DNA from 2 places in the Clostridium sp. FP1 genome. Region 2 is predicted to be linked to the other one. Evidence: a T-box and tRNA genes for the amino acid it is inferred to sense, from the RefSeq annotation. Region 2 holds a T-box; the other holds one or more tRNA genes.

Region 1 (12,120 bases), 420 kb from region 2:
TGTACACTATTGTACAGTTAATGAATAGTGCAGATAAAACTATCAAACTTTAACGACATTTCAGAAGGAAGTCTCCCACTTCTATAAGTGGGGGTCACATGCTACAGCAAAAAGAAAACTTCAGTGGGAGGATAACAATTGAGAATTGTTATCCTCCAGAGGTCTACAAGGGGGTAAATCTCCTTCTGAAGTCGTTAATTGCAGCATCGCAGATGATGATTTATGTAGGGGGTAGAGTGAAAACATGAGTAAATATTATGTAGTAACATTTCAAAATACGCATGAAGCTATGAAAGCAGAAAGAGAAACTATAAATGAAAAGATAAAGGTAGTAGTTATTCCTACGCCTACCTATATAACTAAAAGTTGTGGGATTAGTTTAAAAATAGACGAAGAAAACATTCAAGGTATAATTAAACTTATAAATTCAGAAAATATAAAAGTAAAAGAAATTTTCGCTTGCGATGGAGAAAGTGTAAAAGTTATGACAATGTAGAAGGTGGGATGCATAATGAAGGTATTTAATTTAGGTGATATTGTTGAAATGAAAAAGACACACCCTTGTGGTAGCAAGAACTGGGAAATTGTAAGGTTGGGTGCAGATATAAAAATAAAATGTTTAGGTTGTGGAAGGCTAGTTATGCTTCCAAGGATTAAATTTGATTCTGGAGTAAAGAAAATTATAAAAGAAAATGTAATTACTACAAAATTATAACTTGATTTTTGTATAATTAAGTGATATAATCTATTGGGTAATCCCTGCTGTGCAATGCGCAGCCGTTAGTCCGAGGGGAGGAGGTGAAATTAATGAGAAAGTATGAAACTATATTCATATTACATCCTTCATTAGACGAAGAAGCTGTTAAAGCTAACGTTGAAAAGTTTAAAGGTGTAATAGAAAATAATGGTGGAGTAATTGAAAATATTGATGCGTGGGGTAAGAGAAAGTTAGCTTACGAAATACAAAAAGTTGGCGAAGGCCACTATACATTAATCAATTTCAATTCAAATCCTGAATTACCGAAAGAATTAGATAGAGTATTCAGAATTACTGACAGTGTTATAAGACATATCATAATAAATCCAGAAAAATAGGTGGTGCTTTTATGAATAAAGTTGTTTTAGTTGGTAGATTAACAAAAGATCCTGAGCTTAAATTTGCTCAAGGAACAGGAACAGCTGTAGCCACTTTTACTGTAGCCGTTAATAGAAGATTTAAGCGAGAAGGTCAACCAGAAGCTGATTTTATACCTGTAGTTGTATTTGGCAAGCAAGCGGAAGCTACTGCTAATTATATGAGTAAAGGTAAACTTATAAGCGTTTCTGGAAACATTCAAACTAGAAATTATGAAGCTAAAGACGGTAATAAAAGATATGTTACTGAAGTGATTGCTGATGAAGTTGGTTTCCTCGAATGGGGAGGCAATAAAGCATCAGAAACGAATACTAATCAAGGTGGCTATAATGGCGAATCAAATGCTGGATCTAAAGATTTTGGCGGTGCTAGCGATATAACACCAATTGATGATGGAGACATCCCATTCTAATATTAGGTAAGGAGGAAAAAATTAATGGCTATGAACGAGCGTAAAAGAAGCAGTGGCGGAAGTGCTGCTGGTGGAAACAGAAAGAGAATGAAAAGAAAAGTTTGTGCTTTCTGTATGGATAAAGCAACTGCAATTGATTATAAAGATATAAACAAATTGAGAAAGTATGTTACAGAAAGAGGAAAGATTCTTCCTAGAAGAATTTCTGGAAACTGTGCAAAACATCAAAGAATGCTTACTGTATCTATAAAAAGAGCAAGAAATATAGCATTACTACCATTTACTACTGAGTAGTAAATGACTGAAAGCAGCGCCTTACGGTAGCTGCTTTTATTTTTTTAAAATAAAAATAAAAATTTCAGTGAATAATAGAAATATAAATTTTAAAATATATATGATTGGCTGTGATTTGTAGTATACTTGTAGTTACAACCCATAAAATGTAAACATTTAAAATTTTTAAATATTAGATTGCCTATTTCAGATTATATATCCATATATAAAAATAAACTTTAGTTGCATAATCCTACAAAAATAACTAAAATAGAGTTATACGCATAAGCCTACAGGGGGAGATGATATACTATGAAAAGAGATGATTTTAATATAATGTCTAATGTTAAGCTAATTGAAAGTTTGAAGGCTGAGCTACTATGTATAATAGGTGATTTCTTCAAATTGCTAAGTAAAGGAAGTAATGTTGCTCAAGACGCTATACTAGATTGTATTTCAGGGGCAATAATACTTTTATATATATTAGCTGAAAGGCTAGGATATTCTAATGTAGCTGTGGACGAAAGTATGAAAAAGAAACTAAAGGTAGGTATAGTTGAAGGAGATAACATAGAAAAAGATGGAAAAGATCTAAGTAGACTATATATACACATAAAAGGAAGATAAATGATGGAGGAAAAAATGAAGAATAAGGATTATAGTACAAAGGCAATGGTGGAAGCTTCACTTATGGCTGTTATAATTTCAATAATAATGATTATAACAGGATATTTGCCATTTGTATCGGTGGTAGGAACATTGTTATTACCAATTCCTGTGGCGATACTCTATACAAGGCATAACATCAAAATAACATTCACTGCTATATTACTCAGTATAATTATAACATCCTTAGTCTATAATCCAATAATGGCAATATATTCAGCTATAACTTGTATCATTGTTGGTATTGTACTTGGCTATTGTATTAAGGAAAATAAAAAACCCTCTGTAACATTATTATTTTTAGCTATTGCTTCTGCTATATCTAATATATTAACCCTAGCTTTTTCATTGCTATTTATAGAAAAAGTAAGTTTTGTAAATTTTATTACAAATAAATTAGAATTTATGAAACAAAGCATGAAGGCCTCTGTGGATCAATTAAAAATAGTTTATTTACAAGCAGGAATAGCTCCAAACAGGTTGAAGTTTTTAGATGAAAATCTTGAAATGATAAAAAAAATGGATGTTATGATGATATTGATAGTAATACCTACACTTATTTTTATTCTTGCATTGATAGCAGCTTATTTGAATCATATAGTATCTAGAGCAATACTAAGGAATTTAAACTATAAAATGCAAGAGGTATTACCTTTTAGCAAAGTTTATGTTTCTAACATAGTAGGAGCTGTACTTATAGGCATAGTATGTATAGGAATAATACTATCATCAAAAAAAATAACTGGTGGGAATTATATACTAAACGCTTCTCAGCTTCTTACGCAGTATGTATTTATGATAAATGGTCTGGCTGCAAGTGTATATTTTTTAAGGGTTAAAAGAAATTTATCAAAGCCAGTAGTAGCAATAATTATAGGGTTAACAGCACTTTCGTCTCTAGGTAATATTTACTTTTCAATAGGACTCATGGAAATGGCTTTTGATTTTAGGAAGCTTGACCCATATAGAATTAAAAGAAAATAATTGGGGGCGGATTATGGATAGCAAATATAATTACTTCGATGTTAATAATAAAATATATATGGTGACTATGGCTCTATTTATATGTATAATATTTTATTATGGACATTTTGAAGTGGGTATACTTACACTAGGATTATACGCCATACTAGTAGTGTACAATATTTACAACACGAAGATAAAAAAAAGTGAGTGGAAAAAATTTATTGAAAATTTTTCCTCTAAACTTGATATAGCAACTACAAGTACTTTAGTAAAGCTTCCATTTCCCTTAATAATTATAGGATATATGGGAAACATTTTATGGTACAATCAAAGTGTAACCACAATGCTTGAAGGGGAAGATCTTTTTAATAAAAATATTAGAGATATAATTAAGGAACTGCCTTTAAAGCAGGTTTTAGATGGAAAAAAAAATATTTTTTCAAATATTAAAATAAAAGATAGTTTTTATGAGATTTATACTAATATTGTGGATACAGACGAAAATAAAAATGTTAAAGATAAAATTATGCTTTTATATTTTTATGATATAACGGAAAAAAACAATCTGATAAAAGGTATTAACGGCAATAGAGAAAGTGTTATGCTAGTAGAGGTCGATAATCTTGATGATGTTATTAAAACTACAGAAGAAGATAAGGCACCACTACTTGCGGCTGATATTGAGCGAACAATAAATAGCTATGGACAGAGCGTAAATGCTGTAGTAAAAAAGTATACATCTAATAAATATGTTATTATAGTTCAAGATAAGTACATTGAAAAAGAAATAGAGAAGAAATTTGATATACTAGATAGTGTTCGCGAAATAAGCAATGGTAACAAACTAGCAGTTACTTTAAGTGTAGGAATAGGAAGAGGAGAAGATACGCCTTCAAAAAACTATGAATTTGCGACTTCAGCGAAGGAGCTTGCCTTAGGTCGTGGCGGTGATCAGGTAGTAGTAAAAAAAGGTGATAAATTATCTTTCTTTGGAGGAAAAACAAAAGAAGTTGAGAAAAGAACTAAAGTTCGCGCAAGAGTTATTGCTCATGCATTAATGGATTTAGTAAATGAGAGTGATGTAATTTTCATTATGGGACATAAAAACCCTGATGCTGATTGTCTAGGCTCGGCAATTGGTCTATATAGTATTATTAAAAGTACGAATAAAGAATGCTATATTATTCTCGAAGGAATAAGTACGGGCATAAAAAGCATGATGGATATATTATTGGTTGATGAGGAATATAAAAACACCTTTATATCAAGTGAAAAATTTAAAAGTGTTAAAAAATCTAATAATTTGCTTATAATAGTAGATGTTCATAATGAAGGTCATGTGCTGAATTTAGAAATAGTTAAAGAAGTAGAAAAAGTAGTTATAATTGATCATCATAGAAAATCGCAAGATTTTATACAAGGGGTAGTGCTTAGCTATATGGAAACTTACGCATCATCTACTGCTGAACTAGTTACTGAAATGGTTCAATATATGGTAGATAAGCCAAAGCTTAAACATATAGAAGCAGTATGTCTTCTAGCAGGAATATGTATAGATACAAAAAATTTCTATTTTAAAACAGGAGTTAGAACTTTTGAAGCCGCTGCTTTTTTAAGGCGTCATGGTGCGGATACTATGGATGTTAAAAAAATGTTTTCTGATGATTTAGACATTTATTTAAAAAGAGCTGATATAATAAGATCAGCAGAAGTTAAAAATGAAATTGCTATAGCGGTTTGTCCCCAGGCAATAGAAGATACCGTACTTGCGGCTCAAGCAGCTGATGAGCTTTTAAATATTACTGGTATTGAGGCGTCATTTGTTATTGTTAAAATAGGAGATGAAGTATTTGTTAGCGGAAGGTCTCTTGGAAAAATCAATGTACAATTGATATTAGAGACGTTAGGCGGAGGTGGACATATGACTATGGCTGGTACAAAATTTACTTCGCTTAAAACTCAAGAAGTAGTGGCGAAATTAAATGAAGCTATAGCTGAATATTTAAAGGAAGGTGAAAAATAATGAAAGTTATTTTATTAAAAGATATTAAAAGTGTAGGTAAAAAGGGAGATGTGGTAAACGCCGCAGATGGGTATGCAAGGAATTTTTTATTTCCTAGGAAATTGGCAGAAGAAGCTACAGACCCAAATATGCACATATTAAATAAAAAGAATGAAACTGAAAGAAAAAAGAAAACTGCTGAAATTGAGGAAGCGCAAAAAATAGCTAACGAACTTAAAGATAAGGTTGTAAAAATAATCGGCAAGGCTGGAGAAAATGGAAAACTTTTTGGCGCAATTACAAATAAAGATATAGCAATGGCATTAAATAAACAATATAATTTAGATGTTGATAAAAAGAAAATAGTAACAGATACAATAAAATTATTAGGAACTTATGAAGTAGAAGTTAAAGTATACCCAGAAATATCTACTAAGATAAAAGTTCTTGTTTGTGAGGAATAATCATATAAAAAGAAGGGAGGAAACGCTTTAGTAAATAAATTGATAATGTTATCTATTAAAGCGGATTGAGCTTGAAGACATTACTTGTTAATAAGATGGGAGAACCCATTGCAAAAGATACTTTACCACTGGATACACAAATTGACGTTTTATATGAAATAATGAGAAACGTAATAGACGAAAGCAGTATAAAGGCTAAAACCATAAAATTCAAACTTCAAAAGTATATAAAAAGCGAAGATATATATAAAAGATTATATGCACTAAATAAAATTGTAAGCAATGGTAAGGGCATAGATGTAGTACCGAGTCCCAAAAATATTCATGAGGTGTTAGATAATACTAATGACTTTCTTACTGAAGAAATAGCTAAAAGATATGTGCAAAATAAGATTGAAGCTGAAGTAGAAAAAAATCTAATGGAAAAGCAAGATAAGTATATTGATGAGGTAAGACTTAGCATAATTAAAAAACAAAAGGGCCCTGAAAATGCTAAAACCCTTAAGAAATATGATGATTTAGAATTACTTGATAGCAGAAAACTAACGAAAAATATACAAGCTATATTAAGGCCAGAGAGTTTTAGTGAAATAGTTGGGCAAGAAAGAGCTATAAAATCACTGATATCTAAAATGGCGTCACCATATCCTCAACATATTATCCTTTATGGACCTCCTGGAGTGGGTAAGACCACTGCAGCTAGACTTGCTCTTGAGGAAGCTAAAAAGCTGAGTTACACTATTTATGGCAAAGATGCTAAATTTATAGAAGTAGATGGCACAACACTCAGATGGGATCCAAGAGAAATAACAAATCCTCTGCTGGGATCTGTTCACGACCCAATATATCAGGGAAGTAAAAGAGATCTAGCTGAAGTTGGAATTCCTGAACCCAAAACAGGTCTTGTTACGGAGGCTCATGGAGGAATATTATTTATTGATGAAATAGGAGAACTGGATAATATACTTCAAAACAAACTTCTTAAAGTACTAGAAGATAAAAGAGTTGAGTTTTCATCATCTTATTACGATCCTGAAGATGAAAACACACCTAAATATATAAAATATTTGTTTGATAAAGGTGCTCCAGCAGATTTTGTTTTAATAGGAGCTACAACTCGCGAACCATCAGAAATAAACCCGGCGCTCCGATCAAGATGTACTGAAGTTTATTTCGAACCATTAACTGCGAAAGATATTGAAACTATAGTAGTTAATGCTGCCCATAAATTGAAAGTTGAAGTTGCAGATGGAGTGGCGGAAACCATTAGTAGATATACTATTGAAGGAAGAAAGGCCGTAAATATTTTAGCAGATGCTTATGGATATGTATTGCATAATAGAGAATTAGTAAAGACTTCTAAAATTAAAATTGAGCTTAATGATCTTTTAGATGTTATATCTATAAGTAGACTTACGCCTTATGAGGAATTAGATACTGAAGTTAAATTTGAAGTGGGTCATATATATGGACTTGGAGTATCGGGGTACATAGGTTCAACTATAGAAATAGAAACATCAGTATTTGAAGCCAAGGAAAAAGGTAAGGGCCAAGTAAGATTTAATGATACGGCTGGAAGTATGGCTAAGGATTCAGTATTTAATGCTGCGTCAGTAATAAGAAAGACCACAAATAAGGATATTAAGGATTATGACATACATGTAAATATAGTAGGTGGAGGTAAAATAGATGGACCATCCGCCGGAGCCGCTATAACTGTATGCATAATTAGTTCGCTTTTAGATAAACCTTTAAGGCAGGATATCGCAGTAACTGGAGAGATATCACTTCGTGGTATTATAAAACCAGTAGGCGGCATATTTGAGAAAATTTATGGTGCAAGAAGAAAAGGAATTAAGCTAGTCATTGTTCCCAAGGAGAATGAAAAAGAAGTACCTATTGATCTTGTGGATATTGAAACAAAAGCTATATCGACCATTGAGGAACTAATGAAATTAGTCTTCGCATAAAATATAATTAACTATAATTAATGGCCCTGTTAAATAATCACCCTGGAAGATGATTACATCTTCCAGGCTGAAATTTTAGCAGGGCATAAACATTACCTTAGGAGAGATGAAAAATGGATACACCCCTTAGAAGTTTGCCTTATAACTTAGAAGCAGAACAATCGGTAATTGGATCAATGCTTATAGATAAAACTGCCATATCAAGGGTCGTGGAGATTTTAAACGGTGATGATTTTTACAGAGATTCTCATAAGGTTATATTCAACGCTATTTTTGATTTATATCAAAAGGACACGCCTATTGATATGATTACACTACTGGAGCATTTACGTTCTTCTGAAAAGTTAGAAGCTTCAGGGGGGATTACTTATATTACAGAAATAAGTAACTCGATACCCTCTACTGCTAATTTAAGTTCTTACATAAAAATTGTAGATGATAAGTCTACTTTAAGAAAACTTATTAGAGCTTCTACGGAAATTATGGAAAATTGTTATAATAAGCAAGATGATGTGGAAGCAGTAATGGACCTTGCAGAGCAAAAGGTCTTTAATATAGCAGAAAGAAAAAATTCAAGTGATTTTGAACCAATGAATACAGTGCTTGAGAGAGGCTTTTTAGAAATAGAAAGAATCTTTAATAATAAAGGAGAAACAACTGGAATACCTAGTGGTTTCCCAGAACTAGATGAAAAGACCGCTGGATTTCAAAAGGGTGATATGATTCTTATTGCTGCGAGACCTTCTATGGGTAAAACTACCTTTGCACTAAATTTAGCTGAGTATGCAGCCCTTCGAGAAGGGAAAAACGTAGCTATATTTTCACTGGAAATGTCTAAGGAACAACTTGCCTACAAATTACTTTGTTCAGAAGCAAATGTTGATATGTCAAAGCTTAGACATGGTAATTTAGAAGATAAGGATTGGGAAAACATAGCGAAAGCATCTGGGCCTCTAGCTGCTGCTAAAATATTTATTGATGATACAGCAGGAACTTCTGTTATGGATATGCGTTCAAAATGTAGGAAACTAAAAATGGAGCATGGTATAGACATGATAGTTATAGATTATCTTCAACTTATGTCTGGGAGTAATCCGGAAAGTAGACAACAAGAAGTATCAGAAATATCAAGATCTATTAAAGCCCTTGCAAAAGAGATGCAGTGCCCTGTTATAGCATTATCACAGCTGTCACGTGCGCCAGAGCAAAGAGCTGATCATCGGCCAATGCTTTCTGACCTTAGAGAGTCAGGATCCATTGAGCAGGATGCTGACATTGTTATGTTCTTATATAGAGATGAGTATTATGATAAAGAAACAGAAGATAAGAATGTAGCAGAGTGTATTATAGCAAAACAAAGGAATGGTCCTGTAGGTACAGTAAGACTGGCATGGATAGGTCAATTCAGTAAATTTGCGAGGCTTGATGTAATTCATAGAGATTAACCAATAATATTATGTAAATTGAAAATATTTTTCTTAGAGGATGTTTTAACTAAAAGTATATATTGCTACAAATGCGTTCGCGTCGCCAGGTAATTCTAAAATTTATTTTATTTACAGCTGCTAAAAAATGCAAACTCGCTTCGCTCAAACATGCATTTTTTTTTACGCAGCCGTAAATAAAATAAATTAAGAATTACTAAGGCTTGCTCATACGCATTTTACGCAATATATACTTTTGCTTACATCCTCTAAGAAAATAATATTATTTTTTTATGATATAAAAAAAGATATATATTGCTAGAAATGCATTGGTGGCGATAGGTAATTAAAAATTATTGGTAAATAGATAAATGTTATACATATAGTAAAATGTTGACACATATGATAAAATGTAAATATGATATTGAAATAATGTGAAAAGGGTGATTTAATGTTCTGCCATAATTGTGGAGCTCAAAATGATGATGGATCTAATTTTTGTAAAACCTGTGGTATTAATTTATTAATTCAACAGAGTAAGACCGAAGTAAGGACTATTAGTGACAAAAACTGGTTAGTTGCATTGTTGCTCTGTATTTTTATTGGACCGCTTGGTATTCATAGATTTTATGTAGGTAAAACAGGTACAGGAATTTTAATGATCTTAACCTTTGGTGGTTTTGGAATATGGGCGTTAATTGATTTGATTTTAATTGCTACTAATTCATTTACTGATATAAATGGGTTACATTTAAATAAAAATATGTATAATTACTAAAGAGGGTTAAACCCTCTTTAGATATGCTGAAATAGCTCAGTTGGTAGAGTAACGCACTCGTAACGCGTAGGTCGAGGGTTCGATCCCCTTTTTCAGCTCCAAATTTATAGAATAGAAAAGGCTATTTATATATGAGTATTCCATATATAAATAGCTTTTTTTATGTAAAATTAAAAAAACATGAATATTAATCCTTGTACTGCAGAAAATGTATATATACTAAAATTTAAATTTGAGTTTAAAGGTTAAGAATATTTTGTGATGATTGCAAGAGTAAGGTAGAAAGGAGACTTTATGAAAAAGTTTAAGGAAGACTTAATTGCATTGAGTTTTATGATATCTATTGCAATTTCTATTATTTTTTATAAACTTTTAAATAATGGAGATGGAAATATAAATAGTTTAGTAACAAATTTAGATGGAACAATACCATTTCTTAAAATATTTATACTGCCATATATAACTTGGTATGCTTATATTGCTATAGGTTTAATATATTTATGCATGAAAAATCGTAAAAATTATTATATTTCTCTAATTAGTTTAAATATTGGAATAGCCATATGCTATATTATCTATACTGTTTTTCAAACTACAGTACCTAGGCCGATAATTACTAATTTGGACATATTATCTAAATTAGTAACTATAATATATAAATATGATAATCCATTTAACTGCTTTCCAAGTATGCATGTCACAACAACTTATATTCTAATGAAAGGCATTAATCATACTAAAAATAGTACAATTGTAAGCTTAATTTTTAATATAATAGGGATACTTATAATTATATCTACCCAATTTGTTAAGCAACATGTGATACTAGATTTGGTATTTGCTATACTATTAAGTGAAGTAATATTTAGATTTACAAATAATGCTAAAAAAGAACATATTGCTACAATGAAAAATAGACTATCTTCAATTTGGATTATAAAAAGAAAATTAAAAAATCCTTCTTAAGCGAAGGATTTCTTAATTTATAGGCAATTATAATAATATTGGAGGAAAAACAATAATGATGTATAATTAGAGAGTATATTTAAGTTGTGTAATTTATTTAACAGATATAGAAATATTAAGCACTTATATCAGCATAATGTATTATATATAATAAGTTCAATACAATATAAGGAGATAAATATGGAAGTTAAAAAGATAAGTGAAATAAAAAAAGGTGATAGAGTTGAAGGCTTTTTCGTTATAAAATCTGTAGATATCAAGGTTTCCAATAATAGTAATACAAATAAATATTTCGATTTTAACTTAGGAGATGCTACAGGCGATATAAATGCAAAACTTTGGGAATGTAATGAAGAATTAGAAAATACATTCAAACAAAATATTTTAGTGAAGGTAAAAGGTACTGTAAATGAGTGGAGAGGAAAACTTCAATTAAAAATAGAAATGATAAGGCTGGCAGAGGAAAAAGATGAAGTTAAAATTGGTGATTATGTTGCAGTGGCACCATATCCAGCAGAAAAAATGTATGATGATATTTTAAATTATCTATCTAAAATTAAAAATACAGATATTCAAAATATAGTTACAAATATTTTAAGTGATAATGAAGAAAAGTTAATGCATTATCCTGCAGCTAAGTCTAATCATCATGCTATAAGGGCAGGACTTTTATATCATACAACCACTATGCTTAAGGCAGGGGAAAAATTAAGTGAAATTTATACTTTTCTAAATACGGATTTACTATATGCAGGTATAATACTTCATGATATTGGTAAAATATATGAAATGAATGCTAGTGAACTTGGGATTGTATCTGAATATACAATAGAAGGCCAACTTATAGGACATATAGTTCAAGGAATTAAAATGATAGAAACAGCGAGTATCCAGGTTAAAGCAGACAAAGAGGTATCCATGTTATTACAACATATGGTGCTAGCTCATCATTATGAAGCGGAATATGGAAGTCCTAAAAAACCTATGATACCGGAAGCTGAGATGCTACATCATTTGGATATAATGGATGCAAGAATGTATGATATGAATAAGGCATTAACTGA
Region 2 (12,120 bases):
ATAAATAAATCCTAGATAAAATGTATCAAAAACTCATATGTACTTTGTTAGCTTAACTTTATTTGCTTAATTATACATTTATGTATAATTATAGCATAATTATATTCTATTGAACATCCCTTATTATATTTATTATTTTTTTTAAAAAACAAAGAGCAGTGATTTCAAAAATCACTGCTCTTTGTTTTTTAATTATATGGTTTAATCCAATTAGTTTTTAAGAATTTTTCTTCGATTTCATCTGATGGTAGCGGTTTGCTAAAATAATAGCCTTGTATTTGATTACAGCCCATGCTTTGCAATAGTTTAATTTGTTCCTTTGTTTCTACTCCCTCTGCAATAACGTCTAAATCAATTTTTTGTGCAAGTTGTATTATCCCATCTACTATGGCTTTTTCTCTTTCATTTGTAACAATATTATCGATAAAGGACTTATCTATTTTCAGTGTATTTATAGGTAGCTGTTTTAAATAACTAAGAGAAGAATATCCTGTTCCAAAGTCATCTAAGGCAATTTTTATACCTAAGTCTCTAATTTCAGTAAGTAGTTTAACACTCTTTTCAAAATCTTTCATAAGAATACTTTCTGTAATTTCCAGTTCCACGAATCTTGTATTAACCTTTGTTTCAGTTATTATTCTTTTTAAATTTTCTTCAAATTTATCATTTTGAAGTTGAACTGCAGATAAATTTATTGCAATAGTATCATATAAGTACCCTTTACTTTTCCATAAATTATTTTGGAGGTAAACAGTTTTTATAATCCAATCACCCATAGGAATTATTAATCCACTTGCCTCTGCTACAGGTATAAACTCTGAGGGAGGTATTTTTCCAAGCTCAGTACTATTCCATCTTAAAAGCGCTTCAAATCCTTTTATTTTATTATTTATAATATCTATTTGTGGTTGATAATATATTTCAAACTCATTCTTTTCAAGTGCACGCCTTAAGCCTTTTTCTATTTCAACCCTTCTTACCACTATATCACTCATATTTTTATTAAAGAAAGAATATTTGGCTTTACCATTATATTTAGAACTATACATTGCAGTATCTGCATTTTTTAATAGTATATTGGTCTCATAACCATCATCCGGGAATACAGTAATGCCAATACTTGCTGAAGTGTATACTTGCTTACCAACTATGCTTATTTCACAATTCAATGAACTTAATAGTTTTTCGCATTGACAACTTATCTCTGAGTAATCCTCAATGTTTTTCATTAAAATAAAAAATTCATCTCCACCTACTCTTGAAACAAGATCCCCTTCTCTAATGGAAGCTTTAAGAGATATTGCAACATTTTTCAATAATTCATCTCCATAATCATGGCCTAAAGTATCATTAATTTCCTTAAAGTTATCTAAATCAATAAACAATACAGCATGTTTAGCTTCCTTATCTTTTGCTTTAATAATCTCACTCTCCAGGGTATTAATAAATAATTTCCTGTTAGGTATGTCTGTTAATATATCATAGTACTTCAATTTATTAATTTTATTTTCAAAATCCTTTTGTCCAGAAATATCTGTAACAGAGCCTGAAACTTTAGTTGCAAGACCATTTTTGTTTCTCAGACACTTGCCTCTAATTAAAACCCATTTATCTCCGCCACCATTATACTTTATTTTCAAACTGCTTTGGTAATATAATGTCTTCCCATTAATATGATTATTAAAATCATTTATTGCTATTTTTCTATCTTCATCTGCAACTAACTTAATTAAATCCCCCAGTGAAGTTATATCATCTTTGTCACATCCTGTAATATCACTAATTTTATCTGAAGAAAAAAACTCTTTAGTTATAAGGTCAACTTCAAATATAGCATCATTAGCTCCTTCTAAAGCTAGTTTATATCTTTCTTCACTTTTTTCAATTATTGCTTGTTTTTCATTTAATTCATCAAATTGTGCCCGAAGTTCCTCTTGTGCAGCTATTAATTGCTCATAGGTAGCTTGAATTTCCTGATAATTTTCTTTTATTGTATGAGATGAGGCCTTACTTTTCTTAGTAAATTCGTTAATTAAAAAATATATTATAAAAGATGATATTAAAACATAAGACCATCCTTTGATGGTTTGCATACGTACCATTAAAGATTTATTTTCAATAAGAATGTTTAAAATTCTATCTGAAAATAGTATCCAAAATCCACCAATTAAAGCATATACAATAGTTACTTTAAGTGGCATCTTTTTAAGTGCAACATCATCTTTAAACAACCAATCAATATTAAGTAACTCAATATTTGCCTTTAATTGTTTTTTTTCTATCTTATTCAAGTCAATTTTCTTTTCATTCACCTATATTCCTCCCATTAACACTTACAAAATAATTTATCCGTTTTATGTTTTATTTTAACATTATCCTTTATAATTATCGTAAAATTATGATTTTTATTAATAGTTTTTCACAATTTATATTATTTTTTTTATTCTTTCTTATATTTTCTATTTTTAATTGTCATAATACTGCAATTACTTAGTTTTACCATTAATTATGGCAAATATTATTATACAATATAAACCATAAAATTGTATATATTTATGTATAAATTATTTTTTTTAAATTTATCCTATATTTTAGTTAATATTGTTAATATTTATGTTTGTAACTTTATCGTAATGTATTATAATATAATATAGCGTATTATATTATATATCGATAAATTTTTTAACAAAGGAGCTCAAGAAATGAAAAGAAAAAATACTATTGCTACTATAATTTTCAGTATCTTATTTTTAGGTTCAATATATGTCCATTTTACAAATAATAATAGAATTAAAGATACTACAATCGAAAATAATTCTTTAAAAATTGAATTTCAGTCGCTAAAATCTGAAAATCAGACTCTAAAAAAGGTTAATAATCAGCTCCTTGAAACAAATGCTAAGGTTTCAGAAAAGGTTAATAAATTAAAACTTATTATAAATTAATATAATTAATTTAAGCAGATGAAAATAAAAAAAGGACGGTTTTACTATGAGAAATTCAAGAAAAAAGAAAAAAAGCTCATTACCACTTCTATTAGTGAAAATTTTCATTCTTACTATATTTGTTTCTTCAATTGTGAAAGCAGCTATTGGCGAAGTAACCGTTGTAAAAAGTGAAAATGAAACTACTAAATTACAACAAGAAATAACCCAAATGCAGTCCCATAATGAAAAGTTAAAATCAGAAAACAAAAATCTTCAAGACAAAATCAAAGAAAATGAACTATCTTATAAGGAAACCTCCCTTAAAGCAAAAATAGCTTATTTAACTTTTGATGACGGTCCATCAAAAAACACTTTAGAAATATTAAAAATCTTAAAACAATATGACATTAAGGCCACTTTCTTTGTAAATGGTCACCCTACTTTAAGAGATTTATATAAACAAATTGCTGATGGTGGACATGCTTTAGCTAACCATACTTATAGTCATGAATATAAAGATGTTTATACCTCCCCAGATAACTTTAATAATGATGTGAAAAAATTAGATACCTACCTTACTGAAATAACTGGCAAGGAGCCTAATCATATTTTAAGATATCCAGGTGGTTCCAATAATACTATCAGTCATAATTATGGTGGTAAAGAGATAATGACTGGTGTAATTAAAAAAATGACTATAGAAGGATATAAATATTTTGATTGGAATGTGGATTCCACTGATGCTTCTGCTTACCGTCAGGACAAAAATAAAATTGTACATGCTGTTCTAACTGAAAGTTCTCAAACAAAACATGCCATTATTTTAATGCATGATTTAGCACCAAAAACTACAACTGTACAGGCCTTACCAGAAATAATTGAAGGTCTTAAAAGTCAAGGATTTATCTTTGATGTACTTTCTAAGGATACTTATGCACCACAATTTAACGTAGTAAAATAACCAAATATAGTTATTTTTTAAAATGCATATAATAGTTTTAAACTAATATTATTGACACCTTGACATTTTTACCGCAAGTGCTATAATTACTTTAAATTAAATATTTTAACACTACGAAGAGAAAAGTAAGCCCTATCATGTTTACAGAGAGAGAATACATTAGCTGAAATTATTCTTAAATGTCCACTTTGCTGAAGACCACCTCTGAGTGACTCTAATAAAGTCCGGTAATTCCGTTATAATTAATAAGTGGTTTATTTTTATAAACAATTTGGGTGGAACCGCGGGAAATTATAATCTCGTCCCTTTTCTATAGTTAGAATTGGGATGAGGTTTTTTTGTTTTATAAAAAATATGTTTATAAAAACCTGTATAGGATTAATGAAGTGAACTTACAAGTTTAATAGTTCTCGCATAGATATATATTATCTATCACAAAAACTACTACTTAATTTAAAAGAAGGCATTCAGCCACAAGCCTAAAGGCATGCTGGTTTTCTACTAAAAATTCATAAAAAAAGAAGGGAGTAATATATATGATAAATATTAAATTAAAAGATGGGTCAATGAAATCTTATGAATCTGGAATGACTGTAATCGAAATTGCGAAAGATATTAGCGAGGGACTTGCAAGAGTTGCCTGTGCTGGAACTGTAAATGGTGAAACTGTAGACTTACGTTTCAAAATTACTGAGGACTCTGAACTTAGTATATTAACTTTTGATGATGAGGAAGGTAAAAGGGCCTTTAGACATAGCGCTACTCATATTTTAGCTCAAGCAGTAAAGAGATTATTCCCTAGTACAAAACTTGCCATCGGACCTGCTATAAATGGAGGTTTCTACTATGATTTTGATAAACAAGGTTCTTTCTCTGCAGATGAAATTAAAGAAATTGAAGTAGAAATGAAGAAAATTGTTAAGGAAGATTTACCAATAGAAAGATTTGAACTTAACCGTTCTGAAGCTATTGCTTTAATGGAAGAACAGGATGAAAATTTTAAAGTTCAATTAATCGAAGACCTGCCAGTGGATGCAGTTTTATCCTTTTATAAACATGGTGAATTTACAGATCTTTGTGCAGGTCCACATTTAATGTCTACAAAATATATAAAGGCCTTTAAACTTACTCAAGTTGCAGGAGCATACTGGAGAGGTAGCGAGAAAAATAAAATGCTCAGTCGTATATACGGAACTGCCTTCACAAAAAAATCTGATTTAGATGCTCATATACTTCAAGTGGAAGAAGCTAAAAAAAGAGACCATAACAAGCTTGGACGAGAATTAAAATTGTTTACAACGTCAGATGTTATAGGTCAAGGATTACCTCTACTTATGCCTAATGGTGCAAGGGTAATTCAACTGCTTGAACGTTTCGTTGAAGATGAAGAACAAAGAAGAGGCTACGTTATAACTAAGACTCCTCTTATGGCTAAGAGTGATTTATATAAAATGTCTGGTCACTGGGATCATTATAAAGATGGAATGTTTGTGCTTGGTGATGAATCTAAGGATGAGGACGTTATGGCACTTCGCCCAATGACATGCCCATTCCAATTTACAATTTTTAATTCTGATCAAAAGAGTTATAGAGACCTTCCAATTAGATATGCTGAAACTTCAACATTGTTTAGAAATGAGTCTTCTGGTGAAATGCATGGTCTTATCAGAGTACGTCAGTTCACTATTTCAGAGGGTCATTTAGTTGTTAGACCTGATCAATTAGAACAAGAATTTAAGGATGTTGTAGCTTTAATTAACTATTTCATGGAAACATTAGGACTCAAAGATGATATAACTTATAGATTCTCTAAAGGGGATCCAAATGATAAAGAAAAATATATCGACAACCCAAAAGCTTGGGAAGATACTGAAACTAAAATGAAGGATATATTAGACCATTTAGGAATAAACTATGAGACAGCTATTGGTGAAGCTGCATTCTACGGCCCTAAGCTTGATCTTCAAATCAAAAATGTTCATGGTAAAGAAGATACTATAATTACTGTACAAATTGACTTCGCACTACCAGAAAGATTTGACATGACTTATGTTGATAAAGATGGAGTTAAAAAGCGTCCATATGTTATCCATAGAACTTCTATTGGTTGCTACGAGCGAACACTTGCAATTTTAATAGAAAAATATGCCGGTGCTTTCCCAACTTGGCTTGCACCAATGCAAGTTAAAGTATTACCTATTTCTGAAAAGTATCATGATTATGCAGATAAGGTAGTAGCTAAGCTAAAGGCAGAGAACATTAGAGTAGAGGGAGACTATAGAGCAGAAAAAATCGGGTACAAAATCCGTGAAGCTCGCACGCAAAGAGCACCTTTCCTACTAATAGTTGGTGAAAAAGAAGCTGAGCTAAATGAAGTTTCTGTTAGAAGCCGCAGAAATGATGATGAAGGTTCAATTGCACTAGATTCCTTTATTGCACGAATTAAAAATGAAATAGAAACTAGACTATTATAATAATAAAAGCCAGTATAGGAATTATTCCTGTACTGGCTTTTATTACGTTTGTTAAATACTATATTTTGTTTAGATTTTAAAAGAACTTTTTAAAGATACTATTCTATTAAACACTAATTTATCTTGCGAGGTGTATCTAGAATCCACATTGAAATACCCATGTCTGAAGAATTGGAATTTATCTTGTGGTTTTGAAAATTCCATATTTGGTTCTACAAATCCTTGCAGTATTTCCATAGAATTTGGATTTATTTGATCTAAGAAAGTTTTTCCTTCTTCTTGCTCTTCATCTAAAATTAAAGGCTCATATAATCTAAATTCTGCTGGCACCGCATTTGTTGCATCTACCCAGTGGATTGTTCCTTTAACTTTTCTTCCTGTAAATCCAGTACCACTCTTAGTTTCAATATCATAAGTACAATGTATTTCAGATACATTTCCCTCTGAATCTTTAACTAGATCATTACATTTTATAAAATATGCGCCTTTGAGTCTTACTTCATTTCCTGGAAACAATCTAAAATATTTCTTTGGTGGATGCTCCATAAAATCCTCTTGTTCTATATATATTTCTTTTGAGAATGATACCTGGCGAGTTCCCATTGATACATCATCTTGATTATTCTCAATTGTAAGCATTTCTACTTGAGATTCTGGGTAATTTGTAATAACCACTTTTAATGGTTTTAAAACCGCCATAGTTCTAGGTGTTTTTGGGCTTAAATCTTCTCTTATAAAGTGCTCTAGCATTTGTCCATCTACTGTACTGTTAGCTTTTGCAACTCCAATTTCTCTACAAAAATTACGTATAGCATTTGCAGTGTAGCCGCGACGTCTAAGTCCAGCTATAGTTGGCATACGTGGATCATCCCAAGCATCTACAACGCCTTCGTCTACTAATTGTTTAAGATTTCTTTTACTCATTACGGTATTTGTAATATTTAACCTTGCAAATTCTATTTGTCTTGGTTTATTTTCCATTTCACAATTATTTATAACCCAATCATATAGTGGGCGATGATCCTCAAATTCTAAAGTACAAATTGAATGTGTAATTCCTTCAATTGCATCCTCTATTGGATGTGCATAATCGTACATAGGGTAAATACACCATTTATCACCTGTATTATGATGCACTGCATGAGACATACGATAAATTATTGGATCTCTCATGTTTATATTAGGAGAGCTCATATCGATTTTAGCTCTTAGAACCTTTTCTCCATCCGCGAATTCACCTTTTCTCATACGGTCAAATAAATCTAAGTTTTCTTCCACAGTTCTATTTTTGTATGGGCTTTCTTTTCCTGGCTCCCTTAAAGTACCTCTGTACTCTTTCATATCGCCCGCTGTTAAATCACAAACATATGCTTTATTATTTTTTATTAATAGTACAGCACGATCATACATCTCATCAAAATAGTTTGAGGCAAAAAATAGTTCATCCCACTTATACCCAAGCCATTTTATGTCCTCTTCTATGGAATTAACGTACTCTTTATCTTCTTTTGCTGGGTTCGTATCATCAAAACGTAAGTTTGTCTTACCGCTAAATTCATCTGCCAGTTCAAAGTTTAAAATAATTGATTTTGCATGACCAATATGCAAATATCCGTTTGGTTCTGGCGGAAAACGAGTTATGATTTTACTGTGCTTTCCTGTTTCTAAATCTTCCATAACAATATTTCTTATAAAATTTGATGAAATAGTTTTGTTTTCCATATTTGTCACCTTCCTTTTTAGCTTACGCGTAAGTTCACTTACAAGTAAGTGCTTAAGTGTAAGCTAGCATACTTATAATTTTGCGCACTTATAAATTTTCTCTATATTCTAATAAATATATCACAAAAACAGATTTTTTTCTAGGATTTTTATGGTATTTTTTAACGTAACCTGTGATTTACCCACATACTGTGATGATCTGACAAAATTTAAGAATATTTTTCACCTCTTATATAAGTTAGATTACCTACCACAATAAAAATAAAACTTCAGTTGGAATATAAATCTCCTTCTGAAGTAGTTAATATTATAATATCTAAGATGCTTAGCAGCTATGAAGGTTATACTTTAATCTTTAGTTTACCCAATATTCAGGAATAATAAACTTGCAGGTTTCCACCCAAGTGGCAAGTTTATGATGCCACTTGTAACATGGCTGGCCACGGCATCTTAAATAATATAATAATTTTAAGACTAATTCACGTCCTACAGGAATCCATGTGCGTTCTTCTCTAAGAAAAACTCAAGCATTTTGTAAATAATTTCTCGTATCCACCCATAGTAGAAAGTTCAAAATAATTTACATCTTTAGCTATGGTTTCTATATCCTCTCTTACCTGCTGTGATAATAAACACATAACTGCTCCAGATTTAGAAGAGTTTCCAACATAGGTTATTTTGTCCCTTAAGGCTTCCGGAATTATACCTATACCTATTAAGCTATCCACATTTAAATGTTTACCAAATTGTCCTGCAATAATTACCTCTTGTAAATCTACCATATCTATTTCCATTAAATTAAGTAACGCATAAAACCCAGATGAAATAGCACCTTTTGCAAGTTGCACCTGACGAATATCCTTTTGTGTTATGTATATTTCCTTAGCGCCCATTGCAATATGTATCTTTCGTTTCCCATTTTCCTCTATTATTAAATCTTCCAGGCCTGGATTACTTTCCATTACTGACTCTTTCTTTTTTATACGACCAGTTTTTTCAATAAGTCCTACTCGTGCTATCTCTGAAATAGACTCCAAAATTCCACTGCCACAAATCCCTACAGGGGTTTTATCACCTATTACTTTTAAGCTTATTTTATTTTCATGAATTTTTATACCTTCAATGGCACCTTCAGCCGCTCTCATGCCGCAGCTAATATTCATACCCTCAAGGGCCGGCCCTGCAGCACAGGAGCAAGAAGAAAGCTTCCCAGCCTTTGATATAACTATTTCTCCGTTAGTTCCTATATCAATAAATAATATATTTTCATCTGCCTTTTGCAACTTTGAAACTATAATTCCTGCTGTAATATCTCCACCTATAAAACTAGACACTGAGGGAACACAATATACTCTACCAAAAGGTGATATATTTATACAAAGACTCCCTGCTGAAATATTTTGAGCCTTTTTAAAGACTGGTGTATATGGTGCTTTTCCTATAGAATCCGTATTTACACCCAGTAGCAAATGCATCATAGTTGTGTTCGCGGCTATTGTTATTTCATATATACTAGAAGCTGCTATACTATTTTCGTTGCATAACTTCAAAGTTAAGCCATTTATGCAATTGATAATACCTTTATGCAATAACTCTAACCCCTTAGGATTACTTTGGACAAAGGCAATTCGAGAAAGTACATCTAACCCATACTCTGTTTGAGGATTTATTTCACTTACTGAGGCAATTTCTTCCCCCATAGTTAAGTCTACTATTGATGCTACAACCGTTGTGGTTCCAATATCCATAGCTATTCCATAAGTTTCCTTAACAGTATTACCAGGTTCTATGCCTATAATATGGCCACCTAAATAAACTCCAGTAAACTCACCTTGCTTAAAAGCCTCTGGTAAAAGTTTAAGCAAATCAATGTTATTACTCTCTATTTTCTGCTGCACAACATCTTCTATTATTTCCTCATAGGATAAATCATTTTTAAAGTTTTGTTTTATAAGCTTATAAACTTCTTTATGTATCATTGGGCTTATACTTATAGAAGGCATGTAACCCTCTGTCAAAATTTCATGTTTTATGTTTTTGTCTTCTAATAACTCTACCATTAAATCACCCTGTGGTTTTACATGGCAAGCCAGCCTTATACCTTGTTTTATTTCTTCTTTTGTTAAATGACTAGCTTCCTCTTGCGTTAGCTGATTTATTTCACCCTTTAGAATTTTAATTTTACATTTTCCGCAGGTACCTCTCCCACCACAAGGACTTTCCATACCTATTCCCTTTTCTTGTATTATATTTAATAGGGAAGTTTCCACTACAAATTCATATGTTTCTCCAGTACTTGCAATTGTTAAATAACTCATATTATTTCACTATATCCTTTGGCGGCATCCACCATACTACGAATATTATCCATACTGGTTTTTGTACCTATTCCACAGGCTGGGGATAAAATATCACAACCACTGTGCATACAATTCTGAGCTATACTCTTTATATTTTCCTGGGAGCTATTCTCTAGAGCAAAGGTGCTTACATTTCCCATTATAACTTTATTATCAACAAACTCTACCATTTGAGTAACATTAGTTATTGCATCAAAGCTTATAGCATTACTATGTAACTCCTTTAATTCACTGTAAATACTTTTAAGTCTCCCGCAAATATGAATAATGGTTCCACCCGCGCATTGCTGCTTTAGTGCATCAATTATTGTATTTAAATAAGGTAGCGCAAATTCCCTAAACATTTTAGGTCCTAATATTTCTCCAGTACCACTTGGATCAGAAATAGTTAGAACATCTGCTCCAGCTTCTATCTGTGCTTTCCCAAAGGTAATAAGATTTTCTGTAACGAATTTCATAAATTTATGAGCTTCTATAGGATTACGCCTTAACTCCTTATAGTAAACCATAGGTTCCATTAGTGAAGAAGCTAAACTAACAGGTCCTGTCAAATTTGCCACTATAGGCACCAGTGGATTTTTTGTTTTCAGAATTTTAATTGCTTCTAGTACCACTTTTGCTCTGCCCATACTTACATCTATATTATTTAATTTATCCCACTCTGAGGCATAATTAATTGGATAATTAGTAACCCTAGGTTCATTAATTTTTGTGCCCATATATACATACGCTCCCATGGCTTCTGCTTCTACGGTCATGCAAAAAGGCACTCCAAAATTCTCAAAACCACCATTTTCGTAAACTCCAAAGCTAAGCCTAGCCATCATTCCAGCATCACTATGAGCTTCTGGCCAATTAACTCCTGTGATATCCATTACATCTTCTGTTATCATATTCATCATTCCACCTGGACAAATGCAAGGTGGACGATCCACTTTTTCCCCTTTTAAAACCTTAAACAATCTTTCCTTTGGGGTAATCATATTTTAAGTTCTTCCTTTGCCTTATTAACCAATTCCTTTGCCATTTTAGCTGCTCTAGAGGCATCTGCAGTATATACATCTGCTCCTATTTTCTCAGCAAAGCTAGATGATACTGGTCCCCCACCTATCATAACCATAATTTTTTCTCTTAAATTTTCATTCTCTAATATTTTAACAACTTCTTCCATACCACACATAGTTGTAGTCATGAGAGTAGATAAGCATATAATATCTGCATTTATTTCCTTGGCTTTTTCTACAAATTTAATAGCTGGCACATCTCTTCCCAAATCTTCTACATAAAATCCTTCAGTCTCCATCATAATTTTAACTAAGTTTTTGCCTATATCATGTGTATCACCTTCTACTACGCCTATGACTACCTTATGTTTTTTATCCCCCTCTTTACTTTTTAAATGAGGTTTTAATATATCAAGGCCCGCATACATAGCATCTGAGCAAATTAACAATTCTGGAATATAATATTCCTCCTCGTCATATAACTCTCCTGCTCTACGCATTCCATGAGCCAGTCCCTTGTCAATACCCTCGTAAGCATCAAAATTATTTTCAATAAATTGTTTAGTTATTTCTATAGTTTTCTCCTCTTCCATATCTACCACGGAATCAGAAATTGCTTGTAATAATTCTTCTTTTAAATTTGACATTTATTATTCCTCCTCTATATGCAGT

What was found. The T-box of region 2 lies ahead of thrS (threonine--tRNA ligase). A T-box ahead of a tRNA ligase gene usually reads a tRNA of that ligase, here a tRNA-Thr.
Region 1: it encodes a tRNA-Thr, which carries the amino acid that the T-box ahead of thrS (threonine--tRNA ligase) is inferred to sense. The anticodon was not compared.

Annotation. Positions count from the first base shown of each region.
Region 1 covers NZ_JAAMNJ020000001.1:5,119,550-5,131,669, reverse strand. The annotation lists gene yedF (sulfurtransferase-like selenium metabolism protein YedF) at 1-53, shown strand, start outside; gene G9F70_RS24515 (DUF3343 domain-containing protein) at 245-496, shown strand; gene G9F70_RS24510 (DUF951 domain-containing protein) at 512-715, shown strand; gene rpsF (30S ribosomal protein S6) at 808-1,095, shown strand; gene G9F70_RS24500 (single-stranded DNA-binding protein) at 1,107-1,547, shown strand; gene rpsR (30S ribosomal protein S18) at 1,578-1,841, shown strand; gene G9F70_RS24490 (MazG-like family protein) at 2,133-2,447, shown strand; gene G9F70_RS24485 (DUF2232 domain-containing protein) at 2,463-3,470, shown strand; gene G9F70_RS24480 (DHH family phosphoesterase) at 3,484-5,475, shown strand; gene rplI (50S ribosomal protein L9) at 5,475-5,918, shown strand; gene lonC (Lon family ATP-dependent protease) at 6,014-7,888, shown strand; gene G9F70_RS24465 (replicative DNA helicase) at 8,002-9,333, shown strand; gene G9F70_RS24460 (zinc-ribbon domain and TM2 domain-containing protein) at 9,764-10,090, shown strand; tRNA gene G9F70_RS24455 (tRNA-Thr) at 10,116-10,191, shown strand; gene G9F70_RS24450 (phosphatase PAP2 family protein) at 10,385-11,056, shown strand; gene G9F70_RS24445 (3'-5' exoribonuclease YhaM family protein) at 11,237-12,120, shown strand, end outside.
Region 2 covers NZ_JAAMNJ020000001.1:4,699,014-4,711,133, forward strand. The annotation lists gene G9F70_RS22200 (EAL domain-containing protein) at 189-2,312, opposite strand; gene G9F70_RS22205 (hypothetical protein) at 2,703-2,945, shown strand; gene G9F70_RS22210 (polysaccharide deacetylase family protein) at 2,992-3,888, shown strand; T-box leader at 3,993-4,198, shown strand; gene thrS (threonine--tRNA ligase) at 4,425-6,362, shown strand; gene G9F70_RS22220 (glutamine--tRNA ligase/YqeY domain fusion protein) at 6,432-8,084, opposite strand; gene G9F70_RS22225 (ASKHA domain-containing protein) at 8,597-10,402, opposite strand; gene G9F70_RS22230 (methylcobamide:CoM methyltransferase MtbA) at 10,399-11,427, opposite strand; gene G9F70_RS22235 (corrinoid protein) at 11,424-12,095, opposite strand.